Regions from separate parts of the Methyloceanibacter sp. wino2 genome, predicted to be linked through region 1. Evidence: predicted binding sites of a transcription regulator. Region 1 holds the regulator's gene; each other region holds the start of a gene.
The links. The regulator PhoB, encoded in region 1, activates phosphate uptake and scavenging genes when phosphate is short. The targets are predictions, from matches to a motif close to TGTCATNNANCTGTCAT.
Positions count from the first base shown of each region.

Region 2: the regulator PhoB is predicted to act here: its motif matches at 2,858-2,874, upstream of DCY11_RS09155 (DUF2794 domain-containing protein).
Region 3: the regulator PhoB is predicted to act here: its motif matches at 3,798-3,814, upstream of DCY11_RS00635 (OprO/OprP family phosphate-selective porin).
Region 4: the regulator PhoB is predicted to act here: its motif matches at 4,229-4,245, upstream of DCY11_RS11130 (inorganic phosphate transporter).

Region 1 covers NZ_CP028960.1:1,169,830-1,177,490, reverse strand. Annotated here, with positions in the region: gene DCY11_RS05495 (PstS family phosphate ABC transporter substrate-binding protein) at 1-389, shown strand, start outside; gene pstC (phosphate ABC transporter permease subunit PstC) at 516-1,988, shown strand; gene pstA (phosphate ABC transporter permease PstA) at 1,988-3,295, shown strand; gene pstB (phosphate ABC transporter ATP-binding protein PstB) at 3,412-4,158, shown strand; gene phoU (phosphate signaling complex protein PhoU) at 4,186-4,920, shown strand; gene phoB (phosphate regulon transcriptional regulator PhoB) at 4,937-5,644, shown strand; gene DCY11_RS05465 (GcrA family cell cycle regulator) at 5,741-6,253, opposite strand; gene DCY11_RS05460 (aspartate aminotransferase family protein) at 6,644-7,661, shown strand, end outside.
Region 2 covers NZ_CP028960.1:1,965,317-1,972,977, reverse strand. Annotated here, with positions in the region: gene DCY11_RS09165 (ABC transporter permease) at 1-1,250, shown strand, start outside; gene DCY11_RS09160 (Bax inhibitor-1/YccA family protein) at 1,421-2,179, shown strand; gene DCY11_RS09155 (DUF2794 domain-containing protein) at 2,463-2,846, opposite strand; gene DCY11_RS09150 (thioredoxin family protein) at 3,171-3,989, opposite strand; gene acnA (aconitate hydratase AcnA) at 4,131-6,833, opposite strand; gene ccmA (heme ABC exporter ATP-binding protein CcmA) at 7,139-7,661, shown strand, end outside.
Region 3 covers NZ_CP028960.1:117,668-125,328, reverse strand. Annotated here, with positions in the region: gene DCY11_RS00655 (invasion associated locus B family protein) at 5-550, shown strand; gene hspQ (heat shock protein HspQ) at 702-1,034, opposite strand; gene DCY11_RS00645 (lysophospholipid acyltransferase family protein) at 1,091-2,008, opposite strand; gene DCY11_RS00640 (FAD-dependent monooxygenase) at 2,107-3,351, opposite strand; gene DCY11_RS00635 (OprO/OprP family phosphate-selective porin) at 3,953-5,302, shown strand; gene DCY11_RS00630 (TerC family protein) at 5,555-6,319, shown strand; gene DCY11_RS15725 (pentapeptide repeat-containing protein) at 6,556-7,476, shown strand; gene DCY11_RS00620 (alpha/beta fold hydrolase) at 7,488-7,661, shown strand, end outside.
Region 4 covers NZ_CP028960.1:2,366,513-2,374,173, forward strand. Annotated here, with positions in the region: gene DCY11_RS11110 (hypothetical protein) at 1-472, shown strand, start outside; gene DCY11_RS11115 (NAD(P)H-quinone oxidoreductase) at 469-1,464, opposite strand; gene DCY11_RS11120 (DUF1192 domain-containing protein) at 1,579-1,767, shown strand; gene DCY11_RS11125 (DUF1465 family protein) at 2,057-2,587, shown strand; gene DCY11_RS11130 (inorganic phosphate transporter) at 2,641-4,164, opposite strand; gene lpxD (UDP-3-O-(3-hydroxymyristoyl)glucosamine N-acyltransferase) at 4,414-5,514, opposite strand; gene DCY11_RS15705 (hypothetical protein) at 5,592-5,762, opposite strand; gene DCY11_RS11145 (cold-shock protein) at 6,145-6,354, opposite strand; gene DCY11_RS11150 (potassium channel family protein) at 6,630-7,295, opposite strand; gene DCY11_RS11155 (hypothetical protein) at 7,473-7,661, opposite strand, start outside.

The sequences.
Region 1 (7,661 bases):
AGGACGGCGGCGCAGTCGACATCGACGGCGACTACACCGAGACGCTGGCCCGCATTCAGTCCAACCCGGAAGGCGTCGGCGTCTTCGGTCTGTCGTTCTACGAGAATAACACCGACAAGCTGAACGTCGCCACCATGAGCGGCATCTCGCCGTCCGTGGAGACGATCTCCTCCGGTGAGTATCCGGTCTCCCGCCCGCTGTTCTTCTACGTGAAGAAGGACCACATCGGCGTGATCCCCGGTCTGAAAGAATATGTCGAGTTCTTCACCAGCGAGAAGATGATCGGCCCGGACGGCCCGCTGGCCGACTATGGTCTCGTCCCGCTGCCTGAGAACGAGCTCGAAGCTCTTCAGGAAGAAGTCGAGGAGGGCAAGGTCCTCAGCATGTAATGCTGACGATCTCGTCTGACTAAAGCCAAGTTGGGGGAGCGGCGCGCGAAGAGCGCCGCTCCCCCGGCCGGCCCTCGAACCGGGGCCAGCTAGACTTAAGAATGACGGACCGAGGGGGGTCGCCGGGTGTCCACTTTTACGATACTTGCCATACTCATTGGCGCAGGCGTCGTCGCCTATTTCATCGGCCGCATGCGCAGCATCCAGGTCTGCGGCGGTGAGCAGCACAAGCTTCACTCGCGTCCGTCCTATAACGGCTACTACCTCGCGATCCTGACGGCCCTTCCGGCGATTATCCTGCTCGCCGGCTGGAGTATCGCGGAACGGCCCGTCACCCGATACATCGCCATGCAGGAGCTCGGGCCCAAAGTGCTGCAGGGCACCGATGCCGAGCAGGCTCTCACCATGAGCGTGGTCGATACGATCGCAGAGGGCCTGCCGCAGCTCACCTCCGAAGAGTATGAGGTGCTGCGCAAGGCCCGGTACGGTTTCGTCACCACCTCCGATGCGCGGGACGTATTGTCCCGGCACAGCGTCGTTCTGGGATCCGATCCTGAGCGTTCGGTGCTGGCCGCCGCCGATGAGCTGGCATCGTCGCGCGCGACCAGCCGGTTCGTCCTGCCAATTGCCTGTTTCGCTCTCGCCGCGCTCGGCTTTGCCTGGGGCTACTCGCGCATCCGTCCGGAATTGCGCGCCCGCAACATCACCGAGGCGGTGATGCGCTCAGGGCTGTTCCTGGCATCGACCGTCGCGGTGCTCACGACCGTCGGCATCGTCCTGTCGGTGCTGTTCGAAACCATCCACTTCTTCCAGTTTGTCTCGCCGTTCGACTTCTTGTTCGGAACGGTCTGGGATCCGCGCTTCGCGACAGTCGGCAAGGCCGAAGGCCAGTTCGGTCTCCTCCCGCTTCTGTGGGGTACGCTGTTCATCTCGGCGGTCGCGCTCCTGGTCGCCGTGCCGGTCGGTCTCTTCGCCGCGATCTACATGTCCGAATATGCCGGATCCAAGGTGCGCGCCTTCGCCAAGCCTGTTCTTGAGATCCTCGCGGGCATCCCGACGATCGTATACGGCTTCTTCGCCCTGTCGGTCTTCGGTCCGCTGCTTCGCGACCTTGGTTTCAACATCGGACTCGAAGTCTCCGCCTCCAGCGTGCTGACTGCCGGCATCGTCATGGGCGTCATGATCATTCCATTCGTGTCCTCGCTGTCCGACGACATCATCAACGCCGTGCCGCAGTCGCTTCGTGAAGGCTCCTACGGCCTCGGCGCAACCCAGTCGGAAACGATCAAGAAGGTGATCTTGCCGGCGGCCTTGCCCGGGATTGTCGGCGCCGTGCTGCTCGCGGCTTCGCGCGCCATCGGCGAGACCATGATCGTGGTGTTGGCGGCCGGTATCGCCGCAAATCTGACGCTCAACCCGCTCGAGCCGGTCACGACGATCACCGTGAAGATCGTCAGCCAGCTCACCGGTGACCTTGAGTTCAACAGCCCGCAGACCCTGGTGGCGTTTGCCCTCGGTCTCACGCTGTTCATCATCACCTTGGCGCTCAACGTCTACGCCCTCTACATCGTGCGCAAATATCGGGAGCAGTACGAATAATGACCGACCAGACCGTCTCCCTCGCGTCCTTCACGGGCGACGAAGCTCGGAAGAAGCTGCGCAAGCGGCATCGGGCCGAGCGCCGGTTCCGCATGTACGGGATCGCCGCGATCCTCTTTGCGCTTGCCTTCCTCGTCTTCCTGTTTACGTCGATCTTCAGCCAAGGCTGGTCAGCCTTCCTGCAGACCTCCATCAAACTGCCGGTCGAGTTCAGCCAGGAAGTGATCAATCCTTCCGGCAATCCCGACGCGGAAGACGAAATCTTCCGCGCGAACTACGTGAAGCTGGCGCGCGCAGCGCTCTATAAGGAGCTTGGCGTCGATCCCGAGGTTCGCAAGGAGCGGCGGGCCGCCAACGAGCTCTTGTCCCGCGGTGTTGACGTCCAACTCCGCGACATGGTCCTGCGCGATCCGTCGATTGTCGGCAAGACCGAGGATGTTTGGCTCCTTGCAAGCGACAATGCCGACGCTCTGCTGAAGGGCTCTATTGACCGCGAGACGCCGAGCGATCGCCGCGCGGTGAGCGATCAGCAGGTCGCCTGGATCGACCAGCTTGTCGACAACGGTGACATGAAGAAGCGTTTCAACACAGGCCTGTTCCTGAACGGCGCCTCGAGCAGCCCGGAGACCGCCGGTCTCGGTGTGGCGCTCATCGGCTCCTTCTTCATGATGCTCACGGTGGTGTTGCTGGCCGTGCCTCTGGGCGTGTGCGCGGCTCTCTACCTCGAGGAGTATGCTCCCAAGGGCAAGATCGCCGACACGATCGAGGTGAACATCAACAACCTCGCGGCCGTGCCGTCGATAGTGTTCGGTCTCCTTGGCCTCGCGGTTTTCATCAACTTCTTCGGACTGCCGCGGTCGGCGTCCCTCGTCGGCGGTCTCGTGCTGACGCTTATGACGCTCCCGACCATCATTATCACCACACGTGCCGCCATTCGCGCGGTGCCGCCGTCCATCCGCGAGGCGGCTCTCGGTGTCGGTGCGTCCAAGATGCAGCTGATCGGACACCACGTCTTGCCGTTGTCCTTGCCGGGGATTCTGACCGGAACGATTATCGGTCTCGTGCAAGCGTTGGGTGAAACCGCGCCGCTTCTGATGATCGGCATGGTCGCCTTCGTGGTGGAATATCCGACGACTCCGCTCGATCCCGCGACGGGCTTGCCGGTGCAGATCTACATGTGGGCATCGTCGGCGGAACGTGGTTTCGTGGAACGCACCGCCGGTGCGACCATGGTATTGCTGGCCTTCCTGATCGTGATGAACAGTTTGGCCGTGTATCTACGCAACAGGTTCGAACGGAAATGGTAAAGGGGACCGAAGCTATGGAGGCGAAGGTGGAAGACAGGCCTGCTACGACGGTCGAGCAGCCCGCCGAGCCGAAGGAGACGGGCGACGCCGCTCCTTCCGCGACGGGCGAGCTGAAGATGAAGGCGACGGACGTCAACCTGTGGTACGGCGAGAAACAGGCGCTGTTCGACGTCAACCTCGAGATTTTCGGTCAGTCGGTGACGGCGTTGATCGGTCCCTCCGGTTGCGGCAAATCCACGTTCCTGCGCTGCCTCAACCGCATGAACGATGTGATCGATATCTGCAAGGTGAAGGGTGATATTCGCCTCGACGGCGAAGACATCTACGCCCCCGAGGTCGATCCGGTGCAGCTTCGCGCCCGCGTCGGCATGGTGTTCCAGAAGCCGAACCCGTTCCCCAAGTCCATCTACGAGAACGTGGCCTACGCGCCGCGTTTGCACGGCCTGTGCGCCACCAAGGCTCAAATGGATGAGGTCGTCGAGACCAGCCTCATCAAGGCGGGCCTTTGGGAAGAAGTGAAGGACCGGCTCGATGCGCCGGGCACCGGCCTTTCGGGCGGTCAGCAGCAGCGCCTCTGCATCGCCCGGGCCATCTCGGTGAACCCGGAAGTCCTTTTGATGGACGAGCCGTGTTCCGCACTCGATCCCATTGCGACGGCGACGATCGAAACACTCATGGATGAGCTCAAAGAGAATCTCTGCATCGCGATCGTGACCCACTCGATGCAGCAGGCCGCACGTGTGTCCCAGCGTACGGCGTTCTTCCATCTCGGCAAGCTCGTCGAGGTGAATGACACGTCGACGATCTTCACCAACCCGTCCGATCAGCGTACCCAAGACTACGTCACTGGTCGCTTCGGTTGATATCGGCGCTCAGGAGTCCCGCCCCCCATGGAACAACAGAACGAACATACAGTCCGGTCCTACGAGGAGGAACTATCGCTCCTCAACAACAAGATCGCCAAGATGGGCGGCCTTGCGGAGAAGGTTCTCGGACAATCCTTTGAGGCTCTGGATCGCCGCGATCCGGACCTTGCCGCCAACACGATCGGCGAGGACGAGGAGATCGATCAGCTTCAGCGCGAGATCGAAGAGCAGGCGGTCATCATGATCGCCCGGCGGCAGCCGATGGCCTACGATCTCCGCCAGATCATGGCGGCCTTGCGGATTTCAACGGATCTCGAGCGGATCGGCGACCTTGGCAAGAACATCGCCAAGCGCGCCGTCGCGGTCGTGACGGAGCAGCAGCCGAAGCAGCTGATGCTGGGCCTCAAACATATGGGCGAGCTATCGCTCAGCCAGCTCAAGGACGTGCTTGATGCTTTCATCGAGCGCGATGCCGAACGGGCGCTGAACGTCTGGTACAAGGACGAAGAGATCGACTCGATGTACAACTCGCTGTTCCGCGAGCTCCTCACCTACATGATGGAGGATCCGCGGAATATCGGCCTATGCACGCATTTGCTTTTCGGTGCGAAGAACATCGAGCGGGTCGGCGACCATGCGACCAATATCGCCGAGACGGTGTACTATCTCGTGCATGGCCGGCCGATCACGGATCAGCGTCCGAAAGGCGATACGACCAGTTCGACGGCCTATACGTCGTTGAGAAGCTCGTCCTTCTAACGGGGGGATGTCCGTGATGAACGCGGGAGCAAAGGTACTGGTTGTCGAGGATGAAGAGCCGCTGGCTCTTCTCCTTCGGTATAATCTGGAGGCCGAAGGCTTTGCCGTCGATGTGGTGCATCGCGGTGACGAAGCCGAAGTGGCAATTGCGGAAAACTCGCCGGACTTGATCGTCCTCGATTGGATGTTGCCGGGCCTGTCTGGGCTTGAGCTGTGCCGGCGGCTGCGCACGGGCAAGGAGTCGCGGACGATACCGATCATCCTGTTGACGGCACGCAGCGAAGAGAACGACCGCATTCGGGGTTTGACGACGGGCGCGGACGACTACGTGGTGAAGCCCTTCTCCCTGCCTGAGCTGATGGCGCGGGTGCGGGCAATTCTCCGCCGCACAAACCCGGAGCGCATCGCCTCCGTGCTGACGGTGGGAGATATCGAGCTCGATCGCGACTCCCATCGCGTCACGCGCAACGGCCGCCAGGTCCACCTCGGGCCGACGGAGTTCCGGCTCTTGGAGTTCCTGATGCAGAGCCCCGGCCGTGTCTTCAGCCGTGCGCAGCTCCTTGATGGGGTCTGGGGGCGGAACGTCTATGTCGACGAACGCACGGTGGATGTGCATATCGGCCGTTTGCGGAAGGCCATGATGCGCGGCAGCGAACGCGACCCCGTTCGCACCGTACGCGGCGCGGGCTACGCATTTTCCGACAAGCTGGAAGAGACGGCCTAGGTCCGCTCGGGAAGTCAGCCAACCAAGAAAAAAAGGCGCCGGTTCCCCGGCGCCTTCAATCGTATCTCAGACAGAGATTGCTCTCGGAAGAGTGGCTCAGCCATTGGCTGAGCGCTTCTCCCGCCGCCGCGCTTGAACCGGTTGAAACGCCATGCGGGCATGATGCTCGCAATAGGGCGAGGTGCCGGTCTTCTTGCGTCCGCAAAAGTGAAACCCTTCTTCGGTCGGGTCGCCGATCGGCCATTTGCACATCGACTCCTTCAACGTGAGGATGGTGGCGCGCTCATGCAGCGGGATCACCAGTTCCTCGACGGGAGCCGGCGCCGGAGCCGCCTCGTATTCTTCTTCATAGGTCGGCTTCAGCGCGACGTTGCCGCGTGTGCCGAAAGTGATGGACGGCGCTCTGTTTTGCCGTGGCGCCTGGGTGCGTCTCGGCCGGGGAACGCTGGACCGTGAACTGGTCGCGCGTCCCGACAGTCCGAGCCGGTGCACCTTGCCGATAACCGCGTTACGGGTCACTCCGCCTAAGCGTCCCGCAATCTGGCTCGCGCTCAGTCCTTCGGACCAAAGCTTCTTCAGCAGTTCAACTCTTTCGTCAGTCCAAGCCATAATTTCGGCCTCCTCAGTTTGGACTCAGATTCCACCCGTCGTTAGCGACGGCATTTTTTTCGCAATACTCGGATTTACTGCTGAGAAATGACCGCTCGGGAGTCTACCGTGCCTACGACATCTGGTAGCCGAACGATTATTACCCTACTAAGGCCGGTAGGAACCGACAAGCGTCCGCCACGCTTGTGTGCCTCGTTTTCCACCGGAACCATTGGATTCTGCCATCACTCCGCGCCGAGCACAAACCCGAGGATGAATAGAAGCGTGGAGAACCGTTGGATAAGCGGGTCATAAGGACAGATTGACTCAAGTGTGGTGCAGACCTAACACTCTGACAAAGCTTGCTGCCGCCCGTTGGCGGCACTTTTGTTTCAAGAACACGGAAGTTTCATGTCGGCTCTCCTTCCGACCTATGCCCGCAGCGGATTGACCTTCGCGCGGGGCGAAGGTGCCTTTCTCTTTGACGAGGGCGGTGAGCGCTATCTCGACTTCTCGAGCGGGATCGCGGTGACCGCGCTCGGGCACGCGCATCCGCACCTGGTGGCCGCGCTGAACGAGCAGGCGCAGAAGGTCTGGCATGTCTCGAACCTGTACGGCATTCCCGATCAGGAGCGGCTTGGTCGGCGGCTTTGCGATGCGACTTTTGCCGACCGCGTGTTCTTTGCAAACTCCGGCGCCGAGGCCGTGGAGGCCTCGATCAAATGCGCCCGGCGCTATCATTTCGCCAACGGCGCGCCGGAACGCTACCGGTTGATCACCATCGAGGGCGCCTTTCATGGCCGCACGCTCGCGACCATCGCCGCCGGCGGCCAGGCCAAGCATTTGGAAGGCTTCGGGCCGCCCGTGGATGGGTTCGATCAGGTAGCGGGCTTCGATATCGATGCCATCGAGGAAGCGATTTCGGGGGAGACCGCCGGTGTGCTGCTGGAGCCCATCATGGGCGAGGGCGGCATGCGCGACGTGCCCTATCGTTTCCTGCAGGACTTGCGGGCGCTGTGCGACGAGAAGGGGCTGCTGCTGATCCTCGACGAGGTGCAGTCGGGCGTTGGCCGCACAGGCCGGTTCTATGCGCATGAGTGGGCGGAGATCACGCCGGACATTATGGCCTCCGCGAAAGGGCTCGGCGGCGGCTTCCCCGTGGGCGCTTGCCTCACCACCGAAGACGTCGGCCAGGCAATGGTTCCGGGCACGCATGGGTCCACGTTCGGCGGCAATCCGCTGGCCATGGCAGTCGGCAACGCCGTGCTGGACGTCGTCCTGGAGCCGGGCTTTCTCGAACATGTCGCGCAAATGGGCTTAAGATTGAAGCAGCAGCTTGCCGGCATTGCCGACGAGCACAGCGAGATCATCGCCGAAGTGCGGGGCCAGGGACTCATGATGGGACTGCAATGCAAGCCCGAGAATACCA
Region 2 (7,661 bases), 800 kb from region 1:
CGATCTCCCTCGGCATCCTCGTGGCATTTGGACTGCTGCTCGGTTTCGGAATCCTGGTGCAACGCTATGCGGCCAAGCACCGGCGCACGAAGCCTCCGTCGGTTGCCCTGGCCTGGGCCAGCATCGGTGCGCCGGGGTCGCTCGCCCGCGCCATCGCAGTCTCGCTTGGCCTCGGGCTCGGCCTCCTGATCGCCGTCGCGTTGATCCATGGGTCGCTGCTCGCCGAGATCGAAAGCCATGTCGAGGTCGACGCCCCCGCCTATTACTTCCTCGACGTGGAGCCGGACGATCTCGCGGCGTTCGAAAGAACGGCCAAGACCATCCAGCCCGACGCCAAGATGGACAACGCCCCCATGCTGCGCGGGCGCATCGTCGAACTCAAAGGCGTGCCCGTCCACGAGGCCGAGGTCTCGCCCGATACACGCTGGGTGATCTCCGGCGACCGCGGCCTGACCTATACGGACAGCGTGCCAGGTGCATCCGAGGTCGAGGAAGGCGAGTGGTGGCCCAAGGGCTATGACGGACCGCCGCTCGTGTCCTTCGACGGCGAACTCGCGCGCGGCCTCGGCCTCGAGCTCGGAGACATGGTGACCGTCAACATTCTCGGCCGCAACGTGGAAGCCAAGATCGCCTCCATGCGCAAGATCGACTGGGAATCGCTCGCCATCAATTTCGTCATGGTGTTCTCGCCGAACACGCTGCAAGGCGCACCGCACCGGTTGGTCACCACGCTCGAGCTGCCGAAGGGCTCTGCTCCGGAGACGGAAGCGAAGATCATCCAGGGCCTGGCCGAACGCTTCCCGCTGGTGACGGCCATCAAGATCGGCGACATCGTCGACGCGGCAAAGTCGATGCTGGCGAAGCTCATGGCCGCGATCAGCGCCACGGCGGGATTCACCTTGCTGATCGGCGCCGCAGTGCTCGCGGGCGCCGTCTCCGCCGGCCAGCAGCGCCGGACCTATCTCGCCGTGCTCTACAAAACGCTCGGCGCCACGCGGCGGCAGATCCTCGGAGCCGAACTCATCGAATTCGGCCTGCTCGGAGTGGCCACCGCCGTTCTCGCCGTCATCATCGCGACGGTGACGGCCTGGGCCCTGTGCACCTTCGCATTCGACATCACCTTCGTCTTCGATCCGTGGGCAGCCATTGGAACCATCGGGCTCGCCCTCGCCTTGGTCTTGTCGGTAGGGGCGATCACGACCTGGCGCGTGCTCTCTGTGAAGGCGGCTCCCTATCTGCGGGCCGAGTAGAACGGCGACATGATCGGAAAACGGCGGTAAACTGATAGAAGTTTCCGATTACCCGGTCACGATCCCATCATCTTGCGGAAATAGCCTGAAACCCCCATATTTCAGGCAAATGCGGCGTTGGCCGCGACGAACTACGACCAACGAAACCACGGAACAAAGGACCCAATTTCATGGCGGAACTCGACAGACGTTATGAGCAGACGATCGGACGCGCCGATACCGGCGTGATGGATCAGGGGCTGCGCGCCTACATGCTCCGCGTCTACAACTACATGGCCTCCGGCGTGGCCATCACCGGCGTGGTCGCTTATGCGGTCTACGCGATGTCGGTGGTGACGGGCGCGGACGGCTCCATCACGGGGCTCACCTCGTTCGGCAATCTCATGTTTGCCAGCGCCTTCAAGTGGGTTGTGATCTTCGCGCCGCTGGCGATGGTGTTCTTCCTGTCCTTCAAGATCCAAACCTTGAGCGTCGGCACGGCGCAGATGCTGTTCTGGCTCTTCGCGGCGCTCATGGGCGCTTCGATCTCGTCGATCTTCCTCGTCTTCGCGGGCGAGAGCATCGCGCGGGTGTTCTTCATCACGGCCGCCGCCTTCGGCGCGCTGTCCCTGTGGGGCTACACCACCAAGAAGGACATCTCCGGCTGGGGCTCCTTCCTGTTCATGGGCCTGATCGGCATCATCATCGCATCGCTCGTGAACCTGTTCGTCGGCTCGACGGCCCTGCAGTTCGCGGTGTCCGTGATCGGTGTGCTGGTGTTCGCCGGCCTCACCGCCTACGACACCCAGCAGATCAAGGAGATGTACAGCGTTCAGGATGACGGGACCGTCGCCGGCAAGAAGGCTGTGATGGGCGCCCTTCGGCTCTATCTCGACTTCATCAACCTGTTCATGATGCTGCTGCAGCTCTTCGGGTCGAGCCGCAACTAGGTTGCACCGAAGCGATCAAAAACGCGCTGCATCACGCAGAGACACGAGGCCCCGGCGACCCCGCCGGGGCCTTTTTCGTCGCAAAATCAGGGGTTGCAGGATTGCGCGGCCACAGATGGCCGAAGCCTTGAAAATCCGCCAATCGTCGCCAGATTCTGAATTCGCGGCGGGCATCCCTCCCCGGCGCGAGGTTCCCCCCGTACGGAACCGGAGAAGCCCCGAGTCCCCCCGTCTCCGGGGCTTCTCTATTGTCCGCTGATAGAGATTAGGCGGCGGGACCGCTTCAGGTCTTCACCACCCGCAAACCCTTGTCCAGAGCCCGCAAAACGCGGCTCAGATCGTGGCCACGCTTGAGGATCAGCCCGGTGGCGGCGACCACGCTATAAGCGCCCTGGCGGCGTGCGAGCTTCGGGGTCTTTTCGATGCGGTAGAGCGGCATTTCCGAGGAGCGCCGGAAGATTGAGAAAACGGCTTTCTCCTTGAGCATGTCGATGGCGTAGTCGCGCCACTCGCCGCTCGCCACCATTCTTCCATAGACACTGAGAATTTGGCTGAGTTCCGCACGATCGAAGGCAATACCCTCGCGCCGCGCCGCCACCTCTGCTCCGTATGATTCGCCGCCGGCCACACGTGCCAGCGGCAAGACTATCGGCTCCGTTTCGCTCAACACGCGCCTCCTGTGACGGAACCGTCATGATGACCGTGCGGCAGGTGAATATCAAGCGACTCCCACACGTCCGGAGCACGCCCTACCTGTAACAAAACGTAACAGAAATCACAGTTCCGCCCCGTTTCAGTCAACGGCACGCCCTAGAGATTCTTAGGATAGCGAGAGTTGCCTTATGGCCCGGTCCTAGTCGAGGGATCTCGGAATATCAGCCCCCCAGCCCCCCGGGGTCTTTCGCGGGGGCCGGGCCGTTGTTTTCAGTGGCACTACAAAGGGCCGGCAAACGCCGGTCCTTTGTTTTTGGGGCCAAGCAAACCTGAGAACTTATTCGGGTTTCGGCTCGAACATCGCGGCGCCGAGGATGGGGCCCGCGCCTTCCACCTGCAGCAGCGAGACGAGGCAATCGCCGCCGATGCCGTGCAGATCCTTCAGCGGCAAGCGCAGTGTCGTCGGCTCGCCCTTCCACATCCCAACCGGCATCAATTCGCGAACGGGATGCGAGTACGTGATCGTCTCACCGCGGTTTTCGCCGCGCGTGATCTTCACCGTCTCCTTGTCCTTCGCGACGGCCAGCCAGACGGTCGCCTGACGCATATCAGAATTCTCGGGCGCGCTGCCAATGTCGACCAACAGGCTGTCGCCCTCCGCGCGCATCGACATCGGCACCTTCACATCCTTCAGCCGCCGCTCGGCGGTTCGAATGGCCATCTCAATGGCCGCTTCGTTGGCGCCGTTCACATGGTCGATGCCGTCGACTACCATTTGCGGCGTGTACACCTTGCCGTCGCCGCGGGCCATCGCATAGTCGCGCTGACGGTCACTGTTCTCGGGGCTCGAGAGCGTGTCGTGCCAGCCGAGGTAATTCCAGTAGTCCACGGCGAACGAGAGCGTGATCACGCCGGGCTTCTTCCGCAACTCATCGAACAAGGCGTCGGCGGGCGGGCAGGACGAGCAGCCCTGACTGGTGAAGAGTTCCAGCAGAATTGGCGTGTCGTCCGCGGCGTCGGTCGCACTGGCCGCGCCCGTATCTTCCGTGTGTCCGACGGAGGCGGCTGCTCCTAAGCCCAAGATCGCGAACGCCAACGCGCCGCTAAACCGCAACAGGGATGTTCTGGAAATGGCAATTCTCATGGCTGACAGCATGCCGGAATCCAGTTTGATTTTCTGGCAAAATCAGATCGCGCGCAGTCACAACTCGGTGACCTCATTCCGCGGAATTACCGGGAATTAAGGCACCGAATTGTGTTCGCGTATACGCGTCTTCCAGGCTGGGGCACAAGTGCCTTACGCCGCCTCTTTCACAAGACCGCGCAGCACGTAGTGCAGGATGCCCCCGTTACGGAAGTAGTCCAGCTCGTCATACGTATCGATCCGGACCAGCAACGGAACGGTTCGCGTCTTGCCGTCCGGATAGGTGATGGCGGCCTCGACGATCTGGCCCGGCTGAACGTCCGCGAGCCCCTTGAGCGTTACGGTCTCGTTGCCGACGAGACCCAGCGTCTCCCAGGACGCATTGTCCGTGAACGTCAGCGGCAGTACGCCCATGCCGATCAGGTTCGAGCGGTGGATCCGTTCGAAGCTCATGGCAATGACGGCGCGTACGCCCAAGAGGCGCGTGCCCTTGGCGGCCCAGTCGCGTGAGGATCCCGTGCCGTACTCCTTGCCGGCAAACACCACCAACGGCACGTTCTCGGCCTTGTAGCGCATCGCCGCGTCGTACATGGCAAGGCGCTCCCCGGACGGGTAGTGCACGGTGACGCCACCCTCGACCCCGGGGACCATCTGGTTCTTGATGCGCGTGTTGGCGAACGTGCCGCGCATCATCACCTCATGATTGCCTCGCCGCGAGCCGTAGGAGTTGAAGTCCGCCGGAGCGACGCCGTGTTGGGTCAGATAACGGCCGGCAGGGCTGTCCGCCTTGATCGCGCCCGCGGGCGAGATGTGGTCGGTCGTGATCGAGTCCAGGAACAGGCCGAGCACGCGCGCGTCCTCGATATCCGTCAGCGGCGCGGGGTTCATGGTCATGTCGGCGAAGTACGGCGGCTCCTGCACATAGGTCGATGACGTGTCCCACTGATACGTGAGTCCGCCCTCGACGGCGATGGCCTGCCATTCCGGATCGCCCTTGAACACGTCGCCGTAGCGCTCTTTGAACATGGACTTCTTGACCGCCTTGCGCACGAGCTTCGCAATCTCCTTGGACGACGGCCAGATGTCCTTGAGATAGACCGGCTTGCCGTCCTTGCCCGTGCCGATCGGCTCCGTCGTCAGATCGATCGTGACCGACCCCGCCAGGGCGTAGGCAACCACGAGCGGCGGCGAGGCGAGATAGTTCGCCCGCACGTCGTTGTTCACGCGGCCTTCGAAGTTGCGGTTGCCCGAGAGCACCGAGGCGACGGCAAGACCGTTCTCGTGGATCGTGCGGGAGATCTCTTCGGGCAACGGTCCGGAATTGCCGATGCACGTGGTGCAGCCATAGCCGACGAGATTGAAGCCCAGCGCGTCGAGATCCTTCTGCAGTCCCGCCTGTTCCAGATAGTCGGTGACCACCTGGGATCCCGGCGCGAGCGAGGTCTTCACCCAGGGCTTCACGGTGAGCCCCTTCTCGACCGCGTTGCGCGCCAGCACGCCGGCACCCACCATCACGTAAGGATTGGACGTGTTCGTGCAGGACGTGATCGCGGCGATGACCACGTCGCCATGTCCGAGGTCGTAGTTCTTCCCTTCCACCGGCGCGCGCTTGTCGGCCTCGGCGCCCTTGCCGTACTCCTGATCGAGGACCTTGGAGAACGCCGGCGCGGCGTTGGTGAGCGCCACACGATCCTGCGGACGTTTCGGGCCTGCGATGGAAGGCACGACGTCGGACAGCGTCAGTGACAGCGTGTCGGTGAACACGGGATCGTCCGTGTCCTCCTTGCGGTACATGCCTTGCGCCTTGGCGTAGGCCTTCACCAGCTCCACGCGGGAGTCCTTGCGCGCAGTGGCTTCCAAATACGCCAGGGCTTCCTTGTCGACGGGGAAGAAGCCGCAGGTCGCACCGTATTCCGGTGCCATGTTGGCGATGGTCGCGCGGTCTTCGAGCGGCAGATTGTCGAGGCCGGAGCCATAGAATTCGACGAACTTTCCGACCACGCCCTTTTCACGCAGCATCTCGACCACGGTGAGCACGAGATCGGTGGCGGTCACGCCTTCCTTGAGCTCGCCCTTGAGCTCGAAGCCGATCACCTCGGGAAGCAGCATGGAGATCGGCTGGCCGAGCATGGCCGCTTCCGCCTCGATACCGCCGACGCCCCAGCCGAGCACCGCCAGCCCATTGACCATGGTGGTGTGGGAGTCGGTGCCGACGAGCGTATCCGGGTAGGCGACCGTCTTGCCGTTCTCTTCCTTGGTCCACACCGTCTGGGCCAGATATTCGAGATTGACCTGATGGCAGATGCCGGTGCCGGGCGGCACGACGCGGAAATTGTCGAACGCGCCAGCGCCCCAGCGCAGAAACGCGTAGCGCTCGCCGTTGCGCTCATATTCCTTGTCGACGTTGAACTTGAAAGAGGCGCCGGACCCGAAAGCGTCGACCATCACGGAATGGTCGATCACGAGATCGACGGGCGCCAGCGGATTGATCTTCTTGGAATCGCCGCCGAGCTTGGTGACCGCATCGCGCATGGCCGCGAGGTCGACGACCGCGGGCACGCCGGTGAAGTCCTGCATCAGCACGCGCGCGGGCCGGAAGGCAATCTCGCGGTCGCTGCGCTTGTTCTGAACCCATTCGGCCAGGGCGCGGATGTCGTCCGAGGTGACCGTGCGCCCATCTTCGTGCCGCAGGAGATTTTCAAGCAGCACCTTCAAGGAGAAGGGCAGCTTGCCGACGCCGTGGAGTCCCTCCTTCTCCGCGACCTTCAGATCAAAATACTCGTACTCGTGCTTACCGACCTTCAGAGTGCGCCGGCACTTGAAGCTGTCGAGCGAGGTCAAAACAGCCGATGTCAATGAAATCTCCTTTACGAGCCCAGATGATGGGCAAGTCCCAGCAAATATGTGCGCCTCGGCCAACTGAATGCAAAGACGCAGCCAATTGCGTCTAGCCGCAGCGCCAAGAGGGCTCAAACCAGCCCTTGCGCCCACGATTGGGGCGATTTCCCAGCCGGTGGCGCGTCTTGGCCTTTGGTTACACGCTTTTCCGCAACTATAAAGACCCTTGCAACGACCAGACAATGACGCGAAGAGACGCGCTTTCCATCGCCGCGGCGATCTAACCTGCCGAAATTTTGCGCAACCAGGCTGCAGACCGTTTCATGAGCATCCCCTTCTCCGTAACCCTCAAGGCGCATGACGTCGCCTGCGACCGAGGCGGGCGGCGCCTGTTCGAAGGGCTGTCCTTCGACCTGGCGCCCGGTGACGCTCTCCTGGTGCAGGGTCCCAACGGCACGGGCAAGACCAGCCTCATGCGCCAGATCGCGGGCCTGCTGCCGCTCGCGGACGGAGAGATCACGGCGGCGAGCGCCGAGGCCGATGTGCCGGCGGCCGAGCTTTGCCACTATGTGGGACACCTGAACGGGGTCAAAGCCAGCCTGAGCGTGCGGGAAAATCTGGCCTTCTGGACGAGCTTTCTCGAAAGTGACGCCGCACGGGGCGAATTCGAACAGGGCGATGTGGATGCCGCGCTCGATGTCTTCGGGCTGACGCCAATCGCCGATATCGCTGCCGGATTTCTCTCCGCCGGCCAGAAGAGAAAGCTCGCGCTCTCGCGGCTGTTCGCCTGTCCGCGCCCGATCTGGCTGCTCGACGAACCGTCGGTTTCCCTCGACACCGCGTCCG
Region 3 (7,661 bases), 1.1 Mb from region 1:
GTGCGTGAAGAACGAGCAGACTGGCAACAAGCAGATTTGTCTGATCCAACACGAGACCTTCGATCCCAACATGGGCATCGTGATGGTCTATGCGGCCATCCGTACCGTGGAAGGCGATCCCACGAAGCAGTTCATCGTCCGCATGCCGACGGTCTACTCGCTGGTGATGCCGACCGGCGCGCAGGTTGTCGTGGACAAGGAGCAGCCGACCCCGATGCCGTTCTCAGTCTGCTTCCCGGCGAGTTGCCAAGCAGACATGGAACTCACGGACGATCTCCTGGCCAAGATGCGGGCCGGGCAGCAGATGGTCGTCGCGGCGATGAACGTGCAGAAGAAGACCATGGCCTTCCCGGTGCCGTTGACCGGCTTTTCCGCGGCGTTCGATGGTCCGCCCACCGACACCGCTGCCTATGAGCAGCAGCGTCGCCAGACGATCGAAATGTATCGGAAGCGCCAGCAGGAACTCGCCGCCAAGGCCCGTCAGGGGCAAGCCGGTGGCGCCCAGCAGCCTGGTGCAGCTCCGCAGCCCGGCGCAGCGCCGCAGCAATAAGATCAGCGGGCGCTCGAGCCCCGACAACAGAATTTATTGGGCCGCGTAGGATCACCTGCGCGGCCCTTTCTGTGGCTGCTGAGCACCTTAGGCGCGTCGAGCGTCTAATCACGTGAGGAGATGGGACAGCGGAAAACCGCCGGGGATCGGCTCAATGCTCCTGGACGAAGCGGAAACGGAACACGCCGTCCCTCAGGTCCTCGAAGAACTCCGGGATTTGCGGGTGCCGCAATGGCTCGTCGGATTCGTCCGGCAACAGGTTCTGCTCCGAGACGTAGGCCACGTATTCGGTGTCGGCGTTCTCCGCGAGCAGATGGTAGTAGGGCTGGTCCTTTGCCGGCCGAACGTCCTTCGGAATGGACGCATACCACTCTTCCGTATTGGAGAAGGTTGGGTCCACGTCGAAGACGACGCCGCGGAAGGGATAGACCCGGTGGCGGACCACTTGACCGATCTGGAATCGTGCGTTTCGAACCGTGGACATCATCCTACAGATAAGATCGCGGGCACGGCACAGTGTCAACGCGGGACCGCAAGACCTTAGGACCAGCGGCGATTTGACCACATGAACTGTTCGGGGTTCTCGCGGATCCACACTTCGAAATAGCGCTGGATCGCGGCCGTGATGGCCCGAATGTCTTCGGCCTGATTCGTGGTCCGGGGGATCCTGAGCTCGTTGACGTTGACGTCGAAAACCGAGCGGTTGCCGATCCGGACGCAACGGCCGATCCAGATACGGGCACCCACGCGGCGCGCGATCATGGCGGCGATCGGCATGCTCTTCGCCAGATGGCCGAAGAACGGGACCTCGATGCCGTTGCGGTCGTACAAATCCGAGATGAAGCCAAGCCTGCCGCCCTGGCGGACATAGTCCATGATCAGCCTGGCCGTTTTCTGTGTTTCATCATCGCCGGCAGTGCGGCCGCGACCGAAAAGCCCCCCTGGATAAAGGGCTTGGCGCTGCTCGCGCAGATAACGGTCGACATAGGGGTTCTTCACCGAGCGATAGACGCCCGCCGGACGGACGCCGGCGAGGGTCACGGGCCACATGCCGATTTCCCAGTTGCCCATGTGCATGGTCACGATAAGCGCCGGGCCCATCTTGTCCTTGTAGCGCCCGATCCAGTGCCCGTTGGTCACGTGCAGCCGGCTGGGGTCCTTGATGATACGGTCGATGTTCATCGTTTCGACCATCACCCGACCGAGATTGTCCCAGGCGGCAACAGCGATGCGCTCGCGCTCCTCGGGCGACTTCTCGGGAAAGGCGCGCTCCAGATTGGCCAAGGCGCGCTTGTGGCGGCGGTTGCGCTTGCCCAGAACCCGCCAGAAGAAGGCGGAGATATCGCAGGCGGTATCGAGCGGGACGAGACGGACAAGGCCAATCAGAAAGCGAAGCCCGCCATATTCGAGCCGGTACTTGAGATCGGTTGCGAAGGAGGTGTCGAGTGAATTCGCCAAGTGTCAGCCTTCAGTCGTTCGATTGATGCGAGAAGCGCCGGGATGGTTTCGGGGCGGCGTCGGGAAGCGCAACGTCTTGAAGACTCTCCGGAGCAACGTCAAGCAGGCAGGCTGTCGACAGGGCGCATGAGGCGCGGCAGATCAGCGGGCGGTGCCAGTCCGGCCTGCATCACCATCCGCTTCAGGGGTGCGAAGGCGTTGAGCCCGGTCAGAACCGCGCTGCGCGCCAGTTGCACGGGCAGGAGCTTGGTCAGCAGCGAGCGCCCCAAGAGATCGACCCCGACCGTACGCGACAGGACATCGAGCTGACGCGCCTTGGCATATTGGGCGAGGACCGCGGTGCCGCCGGGATCGCGGTCATGGCGCAAGGCATCGGCGACACAATCTGCCAGGGCCGCCGCATCCCGAAGGCCGAGATTGAGCCCCTGAGCGCCGATCGGCGCCATGATATGAGCAGCTTCTCCCACGAGCGCGGTACGGTTCGCCGCCATTTGCTTGGCGGTGAGCCCCGCGACGGGAAAGCTGGCGCGCGGTCCCACGTCCGAGATGACACCGAGGGTCTCGTCGAAGCGCTCTTGCAGGCGGCCTGCGAAGCTTGCCTCGTCGAGACCCATCAACTCTTCGGCTTCCTCCCTGCTGGTGACCCAAACCAGGCTCGACGTGTGTTGATCGGGTGTCGGCACGCTCGTCACCGAACCGCCCTCCCGGTGGAGCTCGGTCGCGACCCCCCGATGGGGCAGGCTGTGGCGAAAGCCGGAGGCAATGGCCGCTTGTTCATAGCGCACGTCCCGCGTCTCGATTTTCGCCGCCTCGCGGCAGATCGAACGGCGACCGTCGGCCCCCGCGATCAGACGGCACGAGAGCTGGTCCCCGGACCGGAACGTCAGCGTGGCCCGATCCGGGCCGAGATCTATTGTTTCGACAGGCTCGGGCGCGAGCCTGGGCAGGACAGCGCGCGCGCGCTCATAGAGGACCGTGTTCAAGGCGGCGTTCGCAATGTTGAAGCCGAAGCTGTCGAGGCCCAGTTCCCGGGCTTCAAATGCGATATCGGGTGAACGAAGCAGGCTGCGGGAGGCATCGACGATCCGGATGGCCGTGAGCGGCGCGGCATTGGGCGCCAGCCGCTCCCACACGCCGAGGCGCTTCAGGAAGTCGACCGAACTCGTCAGCAACGCCGCCGTGCGGGTTTCGGGCCTGGCCGGCGCGGTCGCAGGGGGCGGCGGGCCGGCAAGGGCCACGGCCGCGCCCACGTGGTGGAGCGCTAGCGCGGTCGCGATGCCTGAGGGGCCGGCTCCGACCACGACCACATCGAATATCGGCGTATCCGGCGTCTGCGCACTCATCGTCAATCCTTCCTGTTTCCTGATAGCGCAGCGGGGGCCGGAACGCACGGATCAACATCGGCTGGCGCTGATGCTTGGGCAGGCTTCCCGAACGGCCCAAGGGAGGTCACGGGGCCGGAATCGCGAAGTTGCGATTCCACTTCGCGCAATGCCGTCTAAGTCATTGTCTCAGAGCAGGATTTTCCGGATCTGGCACCGGCGCGCCTATTTCCCGGGCGCCGAAGGTCTTTTGGACTGCGGTAGGGCGAAAAGATCACTGACATCGTGGACTTGGCGAGGCCTGCGACCGGCCGCCGCGGCACATCGCCCGGAAGACAAAAACACAATCCAGAACAGCGCGTTAAAGCGCCCCGGTTCAGAGGGTCGGAAGCTGCTATTCTGCGGCTCGAGGGACCCCCGTGGCCAATGTGCAACAGCCCTGAGTCAAATCCTGGATGTCGCCGGAGTGTCACACACCCGTCATGGCTCGGGAAATAGAACGTTAACCGAGGTTCGCAGGAAGCGGGCTCGCTGATTTTGCTGGGTTCAAGAGGGACAGAACACCTCGGCCTGGCGATGAAGCCACACGGAAAACTTAACTCTATCAGAGTGGAGAGGGGTCATGATCGGGGGACTTAAGAAAGTCGGTCTTACGTTGTTTGCGAGCGCCAGCGCGTTTGCAATTCTTGCTTCGGCAGCGCCGGTTGCCAAAGCGCAGTACATCACCCGGGCGGAGTTCGAGGAATACAAGAAGTCTCAGCCTGTCGTGAAGTGGAAGGGCGCGCCGCAGATTTCGAGCGCTGACGGCAAGTTCAGCTTCAAGGTTCGCGGTCGCTTGCAGGTCGATTACGACTCGATCGACCAGGATGAGCCGATCACCGGCGATCCGGACATCAACGATTGGGAAGCGCGCCGCGCGCGTCTCGGCGTTGAAGGCAAGATCTGGTACGACTGGAAGTACAAGTTCGAAATCGACTTCGCCGGCAACGACACGGACATCAAGGACGCTTACATCGCCTACGCTGGTTTCAGCGATTGGAACAACCTTGAGATCCTGTTCGGTCAGTTCAAGATCGCCAACTCCCTCGAGGGTATGACCAGCTCGCGCTTCATCACCTTCATGGAGCGGGCCTTCTTCATCGAGGCCTTCGAAGCCGAGCCTCGTGCTCTCGGTGTCGGCATCCACGCCGGTAGCGACGATGACTTCGGTTGGTCGTTCCAGTCGAGCTACAACGGTCCGAACATCGGCGACGATGGTGTTTGGGATGACGGCCCGTCGATTTGGGCTGTCCGCGGTACGGTCGCTCCCGTCAACACCGACGAAGCGGTCGTTCACTTGGGCGCCAGCTATCGCAGCCGCAACAACGGTACCGAGGAAGGCGTTACGGCCCTCTACGACTACCAGTCTCGTGCCGGTCTTCACCTGTCCGACCGTTTTGTTGAGGCGGACGCGATCGGTGAATCCGACCAGTACTGGGGTCTTGAAGGTGCCGCCGTGTGGCGCCGCTTCTCGGTCCAGGGTGAATACGCCGAGCTGACGCCGGACGTGCCGCAGTACTACAAGAGCATGTCGACCCGCAGCCTGAACCCTGACTACAACGGCTGGTACGTCTTCGGCAGCATGTTCCTGACCGACGACATGCGGAACTACGAAGCCGACAAGGGTGAATTCGGCCGCGTGAAGCCCAACAATCCCTTCGACCTGAAGAACGGTGGCTGGGGTGCCTGGGAAATCGCCGGCCGCTGGGATAGCGTGGACATCGGCTCCGATGCCTCTGCCTTGCTCGCTGCGGGCGCAGACTGTGTCGAGTGCGGTGAGCAGGAAGGCTGGACCATCGCTCTGAACTGGTACCCGACCGCTTACACCCGCCTGATGTTCAACGTCATCGGAACCGACGTTGGCGGTGAGTTCAACGACAACGACGGTGCCGACATCAGCGGCTTCGGTATGCGCGGTCAGATCGACTGGTAAGTCGGACGATCTGATAGCGAGAACATCCCCTTTCGCCAGACTGCCGCCGCCCTTGTCCCGGGCGGCGGCCTTTTCTTCGGGGAAGGGCTGATAGAGCGAGGCCCGCCGGTTTGACCGGTGGGCCTTTCTCGTTTGCCGGCGTCACGCCGGAGCACCGGTGCCGGTCTTCCGAAACGGGCAATAGACCGACTACGGTAATCTGCGTTATGCAGGACTCCGGGGTGCAACGGACGCGACGCCAGTCGGACCTTCATGACGCTTGTGGAATTTCTCACTGATCCGCATGTCTGGGCGAGCTTCTTGGCCTTGAGTGCGATGGAGATCGTGCTCGGCATCGACAATGTCGTGTTCATCTCCGTGATGGTGCAGCGGCTCCCGCCGGAGCAACAGCTCACCGCACGCCGTATCGGCCTGATGCTGGCGCTGGTGTTCCGCGTCATCATGCTCGGCTTCCTCACCTGGTTCATCCATATGACCACGCCGATCTTCACGGTGGGGGAGTACGACTTTTCATGGCGTGATCTCATCCTTCTCGCAGGCGGGTTGTTCCTCCTGGTGAAGGGCACCCGCGAGATCCATGAAGGCATCGAGGGGAGCGGCGGCGAGAACGGATCGGGACCCATCGCGGCCTCGATGACCGCGGCGGTCGTGCAGATCGCCGTTATCGATCTCGTCTTCTCGGTGGACTCGATCATCACGGCCGTGGGCATGGCGGACCACATCGAGGTAATGGTCGCGGCCGTGGTCGTGGCCATCGCCGTCATGTATGTCGCCTCGGGACCGGTGGCCGCTTTTATCGAGCGCCATCCGACGACCAAGATGCTGGCCTTGTCCTTCCTGCTGCTCATCGGCGCCGCACTCGTGGCCGATGCCTTCCACTTCCACATTCCGCGCGGCTACATCTACTTCGCGATGGCGTTCTCCGCGGGAGTCGAGTTCATCAACGTGCTGGCGAGCAAGAAGCGGCGGACGATCGAGGGCGAGAACGACTCGCCGAAGCCGCCGCCGGAGGCCTGAGGCGAGGCGTTGCTGCAAAGCCACGCCGTTGCGGTGGCGGGCGAGGGCGATCGGCAGTACAATCGGCCTCACCCCGGTGGGTATTGTGGACAAGCAGAGCGCTGCTAGGAAACTGTTACATCCGCCCGGTACGCCATTCGGACACGCATATTGGTTGCACTGCGCATTTTTTAGTCGCACCGCACAAAATATCGCGTTGAGCCGATTGCCTTTCCCGTAGTACGCAGAGTCGCGAAATGACAATTCCGGAGCACATAGAGATTCTGCGTCGCGGCCCCCGCGTTTGGAACGCGTGGCGTGCCGAGAACCCGTCGATCGTGCCCGATCTCGAGGGCATCGCCCTGAGCATCGGCGACCGGCAGTTGGGCCCGATGAACGGCGGGCCGATCAATCTGTCGAGGGCGCTTCTGGCCGACGCGACGCTCTATTTCGCCACGCTGACCGGGGCGGATATGCGCGGCACGGACCTGACGAACGCGGACTTGCGCGGAGCGCGGCTCGAGGGCGTCGACCTGACCGGCGCGGACTTGGCGGGCGCGAATCTGGACGGCGCGAACTTGTCCGGCGCGGTGCTCAAAGCCGCAAATCTCAGCGGCGCCAGTCTTGCCGACGTCCGCGATTTGACGACCGATCAGATCGGCGAGGCCGAGGGGAACCTCGGCACGGTTCTTCCCCAGGAACTGCAGCGTCCGGCACTGTGGAGCGTCGGCCAAGGCATCCTCCACATCGAGACGGCACGCGACGCGGTCGAGGAGGAGGCCTACGAGGCCCCCGCAGCCGAGGCGCCTGCGGAACCGGCGCGCATGTCGTTCTACGCAGCACCGGAACCGGAAGAGACGTACCAGCCGGAAGAGACCCCTGAACCGGAACCGGCTGCTTACGTCGAGCCCGAACCGGAGCCGGAGCCGGAGCCCGTTCAAGCGGCGCCCGTCGAGACGACGGTGTTCTCACCGGCACCCGCGCTGCCCAAGGTGGAAGCCAGTCGGCCCCAGCCTGCGCCGGAACGTTTCGAGCCTCAGCGGGCTGTGATGCGGTCGAACGGCCACGACACACAGGGCAATGAGCCCGGCGACAACGAGAACAAGCACGTCTCATGGCTCGTGGGCGGTCCTCGGCGCGCCGGCAGGCCGGCCCGCAACTGGCGCGATCGCGCCTAGGCACCCGCCGCGTGGCGCGTTTCCATCTCATCTCATTGGTTTTCGCGGCGCTCGTCCCGCTCGGGTTTGCGTCAACGCCGGCGCACGCCGAAGAGCCGGTTGCCGCGGAAGAGCCTGCCTTCGACGCGCGCCTGTCCGGCTACGCATATCCCTTCGACGTCCAGACTCTGGCGCTGAAGAACCAG
Region 4 (7,661 bases), 1.2 Mb from region 1:
GGCGCCCATCGAGCCGGCGCAAGCCTGCGAACGGATCCTGCAGCCCCGCAACGCGCTCTATCATCACTTCCTGATTCAGCGGATGAAGCGCGATGTGCTGGCCTCGTGCGCGCTATCGCCCGAAGAACGCCGAACCATCGCGGAGACCCATACGGTCTTCGAATTCGACGACCGCTGGGTGGCGCCCCGCAACGGGTTCGCGGGCGCGGAGGATTACTATACGCGCACGGCCGGCGCGCAGTTCGTACCAGCGATCACCATTCCGACGCTGATGATCCACGCGGCGAACGATCCGTGGATCCCGTCCGAGCCCTATGTCCGTGCTGGGGAACACGGCAATGCGAATGTCGATATTGTTCTCGCCCGGAGCGGCGGGCATCTCGGCTTTCACGAGAGCGGCGAACGCGAGCCCTGGCACGACCGCATGATCGATGCGTTCATTCGCGACCTTGGCACGGGGTCCGGCCGCTAGGCAGTGATCATGACGATCTTGCCCACGTGGGATGGGTCGTCGATGCGCTTGTGGGCGCCCACCGCCTCGGACAAGTGAAACACGGTGTCGATCACCGGCTTGTATTTGCCTTCGGCGATCAAGGGCCAGATCTTCTCTTCAATCACTTGCGCCATCTTTGCCTTGGCCGCATCGCTCTGCGCCCGCAAGGTCGAGCCGGTCAATGTCAGCCGGCGCATCATCAGCCGCATGAGATCCACTTCGACCTTCGATCCCTTCAGGAAGGCGATCTGCACGATGTGACCTTCGAGAGCGGCGGCGTAGATGTTCTTCTCGACATAGTCACCGCCGACCATGTCGAGGATCACGTCGGCGCCATGCTTGTTCGTGACCTCTTTGATGACGTCGACGAAGTTTTCCTTGCGATAGTTGATGGCGCGCACGGCGCCCAGCTCTTCGCAGGCCTTGGCCTTGGCATCGTCACCCACCGTGACGATCACCTTAGCGCCGAACGCCGTTGCGAGCTGGATGGCCGTGGTGCCGATGCCGCTTGCCCCGCCATGGACCAGCAGCCAGTCGCCTTCTTTGAGGCAGCCCCGTTCGAACACGTTGTGCCAGACCGTGAAGATGGTCTCGGGCAGCGCGGCCGTCTCCACGGTGCTGAGGCCGTGCGGAGCGGGCAGGGTGGTCGCTTCCGGCGCGATGGCGTATTCCGCATAACCCCCGCCATTGACCAGCGCGCAGACGAAATCGCCGGGCTTGAAGCGGGTTACGTTCTCGCCGATGGCGACGACCGGCCCCGAGACTTCGAGCCCCAAGAGATCGGAGGCGCCTTTGGGCGCGGGATAGAGACCTTGGCGCTGCAGGACGTCCGGCCGGTTGATGCCGGCGGCCGCAACAGCGATGAGAACTTCGTCCGCGGCAGGCTTCGGCACGGGCCGCGTTCCCGGCGTCAATTGTTCCGGGCCGCCCGGCTCGCGGACTTCGATCACGGTCATGGTCTCTGGCAGCATTCTCGTCCCCATTCTGCGTTGCTTCTTCACTCTTAGAGAAGACGGCTGCGCGATGCTAGGATGAGCGCTGTCGCATAAGTGGGATGACCGGCGCGAGATGCGGAGATTTCGACCATGGACCTCAACGACCTCACACCGAAAAAGCCGAAGGGCCACGAGATCGGCCAGGACCTGTCCACACTGTCCGAGGGCGAATTGCTGGCGCTGATCGAAACGCTGCAAGGCGAGATCGCGCGCGTCGAGGCCGTGCTCGGCGAGAAGCAATCCTCGCGCAGCGCCGCGGAGGCCGCGTTCAAGAGCTAGGCCGGCCCGGACAGAGTTTCTTTAGGTAAAGAGGGCCTTAGTCTTAACCGGTTGTTAGGGACTCACCCGTAAAGTCATCGTTATCCAGTCCTCTGGATCTGAGTGGCCTGTTCCACTCTGTTTGACGCCTCCCTGTTAACTTCCTGAGCCGCCGTTTCGGCGGCTCCTTTTTTTTGCCCTCCGATCGCCACAGCTTGCGTTTTAACCTTTCTTACCGGAAGGTAACGACAGCGCTGGCCCATGGCCTAGTATGCCCCGCAATAAGAGGGGCGATGGAGTACCGGGGGACATGGCGGGGAAGACCGAAAATACGAGCTATGGTGACGGCGTAACCGTCTCATTTGGCGCGAAATTCGCGCGTTCCGACCAATTCAAAACGGTCTTTCGGGAGGGCATGGCGCTGGTCGAGGCGGCCGCGGCCTATCTCGACGGCGACGGCCGCAAAGAGGCGCGCCAGCTTAAGCCGCCGCACTCCTTAGCCTATGCCACGGAGAGCATGCGTCTCACCACGCGGCTGATGCAGCTCGCGTCCTGGCTCCTGATCCGCCGGGCCGTGACCGAGGGCGAGTTGACCCCCGAGCAGGCGCTCGAGGAACAGCGCAAAATTAAGCTCCCCGTGGAAGATTCAAAGCCCATGCGCGACCTCGAAGCGCTGCCGCAGCGGCTGCGCGGCCTCATCGAAGAGAGCGTGAAGCTGCAGGAACAGGTGGTCCGGCTCGACCAGATGATGGATTTCAAGGAGCCGGACGCCGATGCCCATCATCCAGTCGGCGCGCATTTCTCGCGGCTCCAGGCCGCTTTCGGCCGGGACGGCGAATAGGGCCGTCGCCAACACCTATCAAGTGTCTCCTTGCCTCTAGGCGCGTCCGTCGCCTAGCGCAGCCAATCGGCGCAGAGGAAGGTTACGGCGGCAAGTGCCGCCGCCGACGGAACGGTAATGACCCAGGCGGCGACGATGCCAAAGAAGTGGGACCGCCGCACGAGCTTTCGGTGCTTCAATTCATCCGGCAGCAAGGCGCGGCTCCGGCCCTTGGCATGCCTTCGATGCGTCCTGACATAGTTCCGCCGCCGCCGGCTGCGCGCGGTGTACTGCTCGCGAAAGAACCCGACGCCGAAGACCGCACCGACAACGATGTGCGTGGTCGAGACCGGCAGGCCGAGTTGCGAGGCGACCAGCACCGTGAGGGCCGCCGAGAGCGCGACGCAGAACGCGCGCATCGGGTTCATCTTGGTGATCTGATCGCCCACAATGCGGACGATGCGGGGGCCGAACAGGAACAGGCCGAGACTGATGCCGGCGCCGCCGATCACCATGACCCATATGGGGACGCCGACGGCGCTCACCAGCGTTCCCGTTGTGGCGCTGCTGACAATCGCCGCCAAGGGGCCGACCGCGTTGGCGACGTCGTTGGAGCCGTGTGCGAATGACAGAAGCGCCGCGGAGCAGATCAGCGGCAGGTGAAAGAGTTTCCGCAGGCTCTGGTTGCGGTTCTCCATGCCCTCCGACTGTCTGCGGACCCAGGGCCTGGCCGCGAGATAGGCCGCAGCGTAGATGAGGATCGCGATTGCCGTGATCGCCGGCAGGCCCGGTTTCCAGACGTGCTTCAGACCCTTGACGACCAGATAGGCCCCAAACACCGCTGACATGATCCCGACCAGGACCGGCACCCATCGCCGCGCAGCAGTGATTTTGTCCTCTTGGTAGATCAAATTGATTTTGATGAAGGCGAGGAACGCAGCGGCGATCACGCCGCCGATCAAGGGCGACGTGAGCCAGCTCAGGGCGATGGACCCCATCACGAACCAGTCGACCGCCTCGGCGCCCACGGCTGCCAACCCCGCGCCGAGCACACCGCCGACGATCGAGTGCGTCGTCGATACCGGCGCGCCGAGATAGGTGGCGAGGTGGACCCATAGGGCCGACGCCAACAGGGCGGACATCATGATCCAGACGAAGACTTCGCCGCTCGGAACGAGATTCGGGTCGATGATGCCTTTGGAAATGGTCTGGACAACGCTGCCGCCGGCGATCATGGCGCCCGCAAATTCGAAGATCGCAGCGATGACAAGCGCTCCGGTCATCGTGAGCGCGCGTGCCCCCACTGCCGGGCCGACATTGTTGGCGACATCGTTGGCGCCAATCGTCAGCGCCATATAACCACCGATGATGGCGGCGGCGATAATCAGTAGGCTGCTATGCGCCGCCCCGGCCTGGAAACTGGCAAAAATGCCAGCAATACCGAGAAAAAGGACAGCAATTCCAACGGAAGGCCACGCGCGGGATACCGCGCGGGTCGCTTCTTCCAATTGCTCGATTTTCTGGAGGTCTTTGTCGAGAGACGGCTTCTTGGTGCTGCCCAAGCCAACCGCTGATTCATCGCCGTTCTGCACTGGCATAAGGTGCGTGCCCCCCGCTGTCCTAAGCGAGGTCATATGAAGTTTCGGCCGGACTCACAAGCTTATGACAGTGACATGACACGGATCGGCTCTGCCGAGGATGCCAGCTTGAGTTGTCAGGGGGAGAGGGTGCTTGCTGCCGACCCAACCTTTTGGGACCGTGCGCTTGGAGACGTCGCGGCGGATCTGTGAGATTTTGGCCGGACGGGCACCTGCAAAACCTAACCCACCTGTGAGCGCGCTCGCACTCTAAAGGTGGCTCGATCCGTCGAACTGTTGGCGCTTCTTTCCCAGCCGTCTCACGGCGGCAATCTCGCGTGCCCATTCGTTGAACGGACGGGCCGGCGTTCCACCCATCCGGGCCCCACTCGGAACATCGTCCTTCACATGGGCCATGCCGGCAATCAGCGCGCCATCGCCGATCCTCACGTGTTCGACCACGCCGGACTGGGCTCCCAGGATCACGAAGTCGCCCAGTTGGGCCGATCCCGCAATTCCCGTTTGGGAGATGATGATGCAGTGGCGGCCTATCACCACGTTGTGGGCGATCTGAACGAGGTTATCGATCTTGGTTCCTTCACCGATCTTCGTGTCCGTGAGGAAGCCCCGGTCGACCGTCGAGTTGGCGCCAAGGTCGACGCCATCTCCAATGACGACCCGTCCAATTTGCGGGATCTTGAAATGCCCTTCCGCGCTCATGACGTAGCCGAAACCGTCCTGCCCGACGCGAGAACCGGCATGAAGCGTGACTCTATTGCCTACCAAGGCATGTGTTACGGACGCACCGGGGCCCACAAAGCAGTCGGCTCCAATGAACACGCGGTAGCCAACCACGGCCCCCGCTGCAATCGTGGTGCCGGCGCCGATCTTCGCCTCGCGCCCGACAACGGCGCCGGGCCCGATCGTGACACCTTCGCCAATCTTGGCGGTCGGGTGCACCAGCGGGCCGCCGATGGTCGCGTGCGGCGAGTGCTCCTCGGGGTGGACCGAAGAGGGATAGAGAAGCCCTATCGCCATGGCAAAGGCGCGATGGGGAGCGTCGGTGATGATCGGGACGACATCTGCGGGAACGAGGCTGACGTCGGAGGGTTTGATGAGACAGGCCCGCGCCTTGGTGGCGAAGAGATCCTTGGCGTATTTGGGTCCAGTACAAAATGTGAGATGCGTGGCGGACGCGTCGTTCAAGGCGCGCAAGTCATCGACTTCAGCTAGGCCATCGTCGGCACTATTCAACTCAGCGCCGACCGCGTCGGCAACGCATCTGAGTGAGACGGGGTTCCCGCGGTCAAAAAAGCCAGGGTGTTCCACGGTTCCTCCAAGACTGGAATCGAAACTGCAACGGCCATTCACGGACTGTGCTGCCAGGGCGAAAGGAAGCGTTGGGCGCCTTTCAGGCTGGGACAAACGCGATGGCCTGCCGTTTCGGGTTAGGCTTCACCTGCATCTGTAGAGGTAGGGGCATCCGGATCGGTCTCACCGACACGCTCCGCTTGGCGCTTGGCCGTCTCTTCCTCAAGCCGCTTGAGCTTTTCCTGCTTCTTCCGAGTCTTCGCCCGCTCTCGCTCGGCTTTCTGAAAATTGTAGTTCGGTTTAGCCATCTGCACCTCGGCGTCTTTATTGAATGTCGATCACGTTTGCTTCGATCGGCGCGGTCTGGGGCGCTTGGCCGGTTCAGGCTTGAGAGCCGCCTCTTCCTTCTCGGAGGCTTCCTTAGCTAGTCGAAGTTCGCGTAGGCGGGCGGTCTTATTGGCGGTCGCTTCGCGTTCCCGTTCTTGATCGCGCATCAAGTTTTCATGGCGCTGTTGGCTTTGGCTGCGAACGAACTCGGCACTACGCTTGGCAGCTGTCATGCGCGTGGTCAGTGAGGTTCTCATATCGGACCTTTGTGTCGGTTCGGAGTCCAATGGACAGGTTCGGGCAAAGCTAACGAGCCGCCCCGAAGGGACGGCTCTAATTCACTGAGGCGTCAGTCCGGAAAGACTACGCGGCCTCAATGGTGCTCACAGCGGTCTTGCCGCTGCGGCGATCGATCTCGGTGTCGAACTTGACGCTCTGACCTTCGGCCAGGTGCGTGATGCCGGCGCGCTCCAGAGCAGTGGCGTGTACGAACACGTCATTGCCGCCATCGGCGGGCGCGATAAAGCCGAAGCCACGAGTGGCGTTGTAAAACTTAACGGTTCCCGTATTCATCGGGGTTCCTTTCGTCCAAATGTATGCAGTCGTGCCTGAAGACGCGCGATGGCGCGTCTCGAAGCGAGATTGTCGATGTTTGGGAGGGTCTGAAACGTGCGCTTGAGCGCTACGGCCAATTGTCCGGCCAAATGTCGATCGCTCTATATAGGCGCATTTGGCGAAAACCACAAGATGTCGTGCGCATGGCTGCCTCCCGCGACGGCTGCGTCACGCAGACACAGACCTGTAAGCATGCGCGGATTCCGGTTTCGTCTAGGCGCAGTAACGCCTGTTCAGCGTCCGTCTTCGCCACGAATCCTGGCGGCAACCTCGATCGCGACGAGCCGGGCGATCATGACGGCGACATAGAGCGTCCCGCAGGCTGCTTCCAATCCCGCCAGCGGCCGGGCAGGGCCCGATGCGGCAACGATGTCCCCATATCCCACGGTGGTCAGGGTCACGAGGCTGAAGTAGATCAGCGCGTCGCCCAAGTGCGCGCGATCGGTGTTGGCTGGAAGCCCTGCGAACGACCCAGGCTGGATGTGTTCGATGATGCCGTAGAGATACGCGAACGCGACGGCGAGGAGCAGATACGCAACAACGGCGCCCATGATCGTGTTGGCGTCGACGTCGCGCCGCCGGGCCAACTCGCCGAAGATCAGCGCGATGCTGAGCGCGAACCAGGCCAGGGTGACCGTGGCCGAGGTCACTTGCAGCCACTGGGTCCCTGCCAGAAGGGCTCCCCAGCGCGTGATGAGAGCGGCCAGCGTCAAGCAGAGATAGACCCACCGCGTGCTGTCTCCCCGTGCCAACCAATAGGCGCCGGCAATGAAGACGACATTGAAAAGGAGTTCGATGGCGTAGTGCGTGGCGGGACTCGTGGCGATCGGCGCGACGACGATCAAAAGGCACAGAACAAGTAGAAGCACGCCGAAGTTCGGCACTCTCTTCACGCGCATCGGAGGCCTCCTCTCATTGTGAGGGCGGCGATGAGCCGCCGAGTCGAATCATCCTTCGGTGGGATCATGGCAAGCATAGTCGTTGGCGTTGCCACCAACAAAAAAGCCGGCTCCTTATGAGCCGGCCTTCTTGCGTGGGAGTTGTCCCGAATTCTACGCGATGAAGTCTTCGCGCCCTCAAAGAAACTTTTCGAGGTCGCAGATGGCGCTCAGGAGACGGTCGTGGTTCTGACCGGACGCCGTGTGGGTATGGCCCATCTTCTTGTGCTGCCCTTCCGAGGGTGTCGGCGCGTGTGCGTCGCCGTGCTCGATGGTCTCTTCGTGGCGGACGATTTCCGCACGGTGCGCGGCGATTTCGGCTTCATG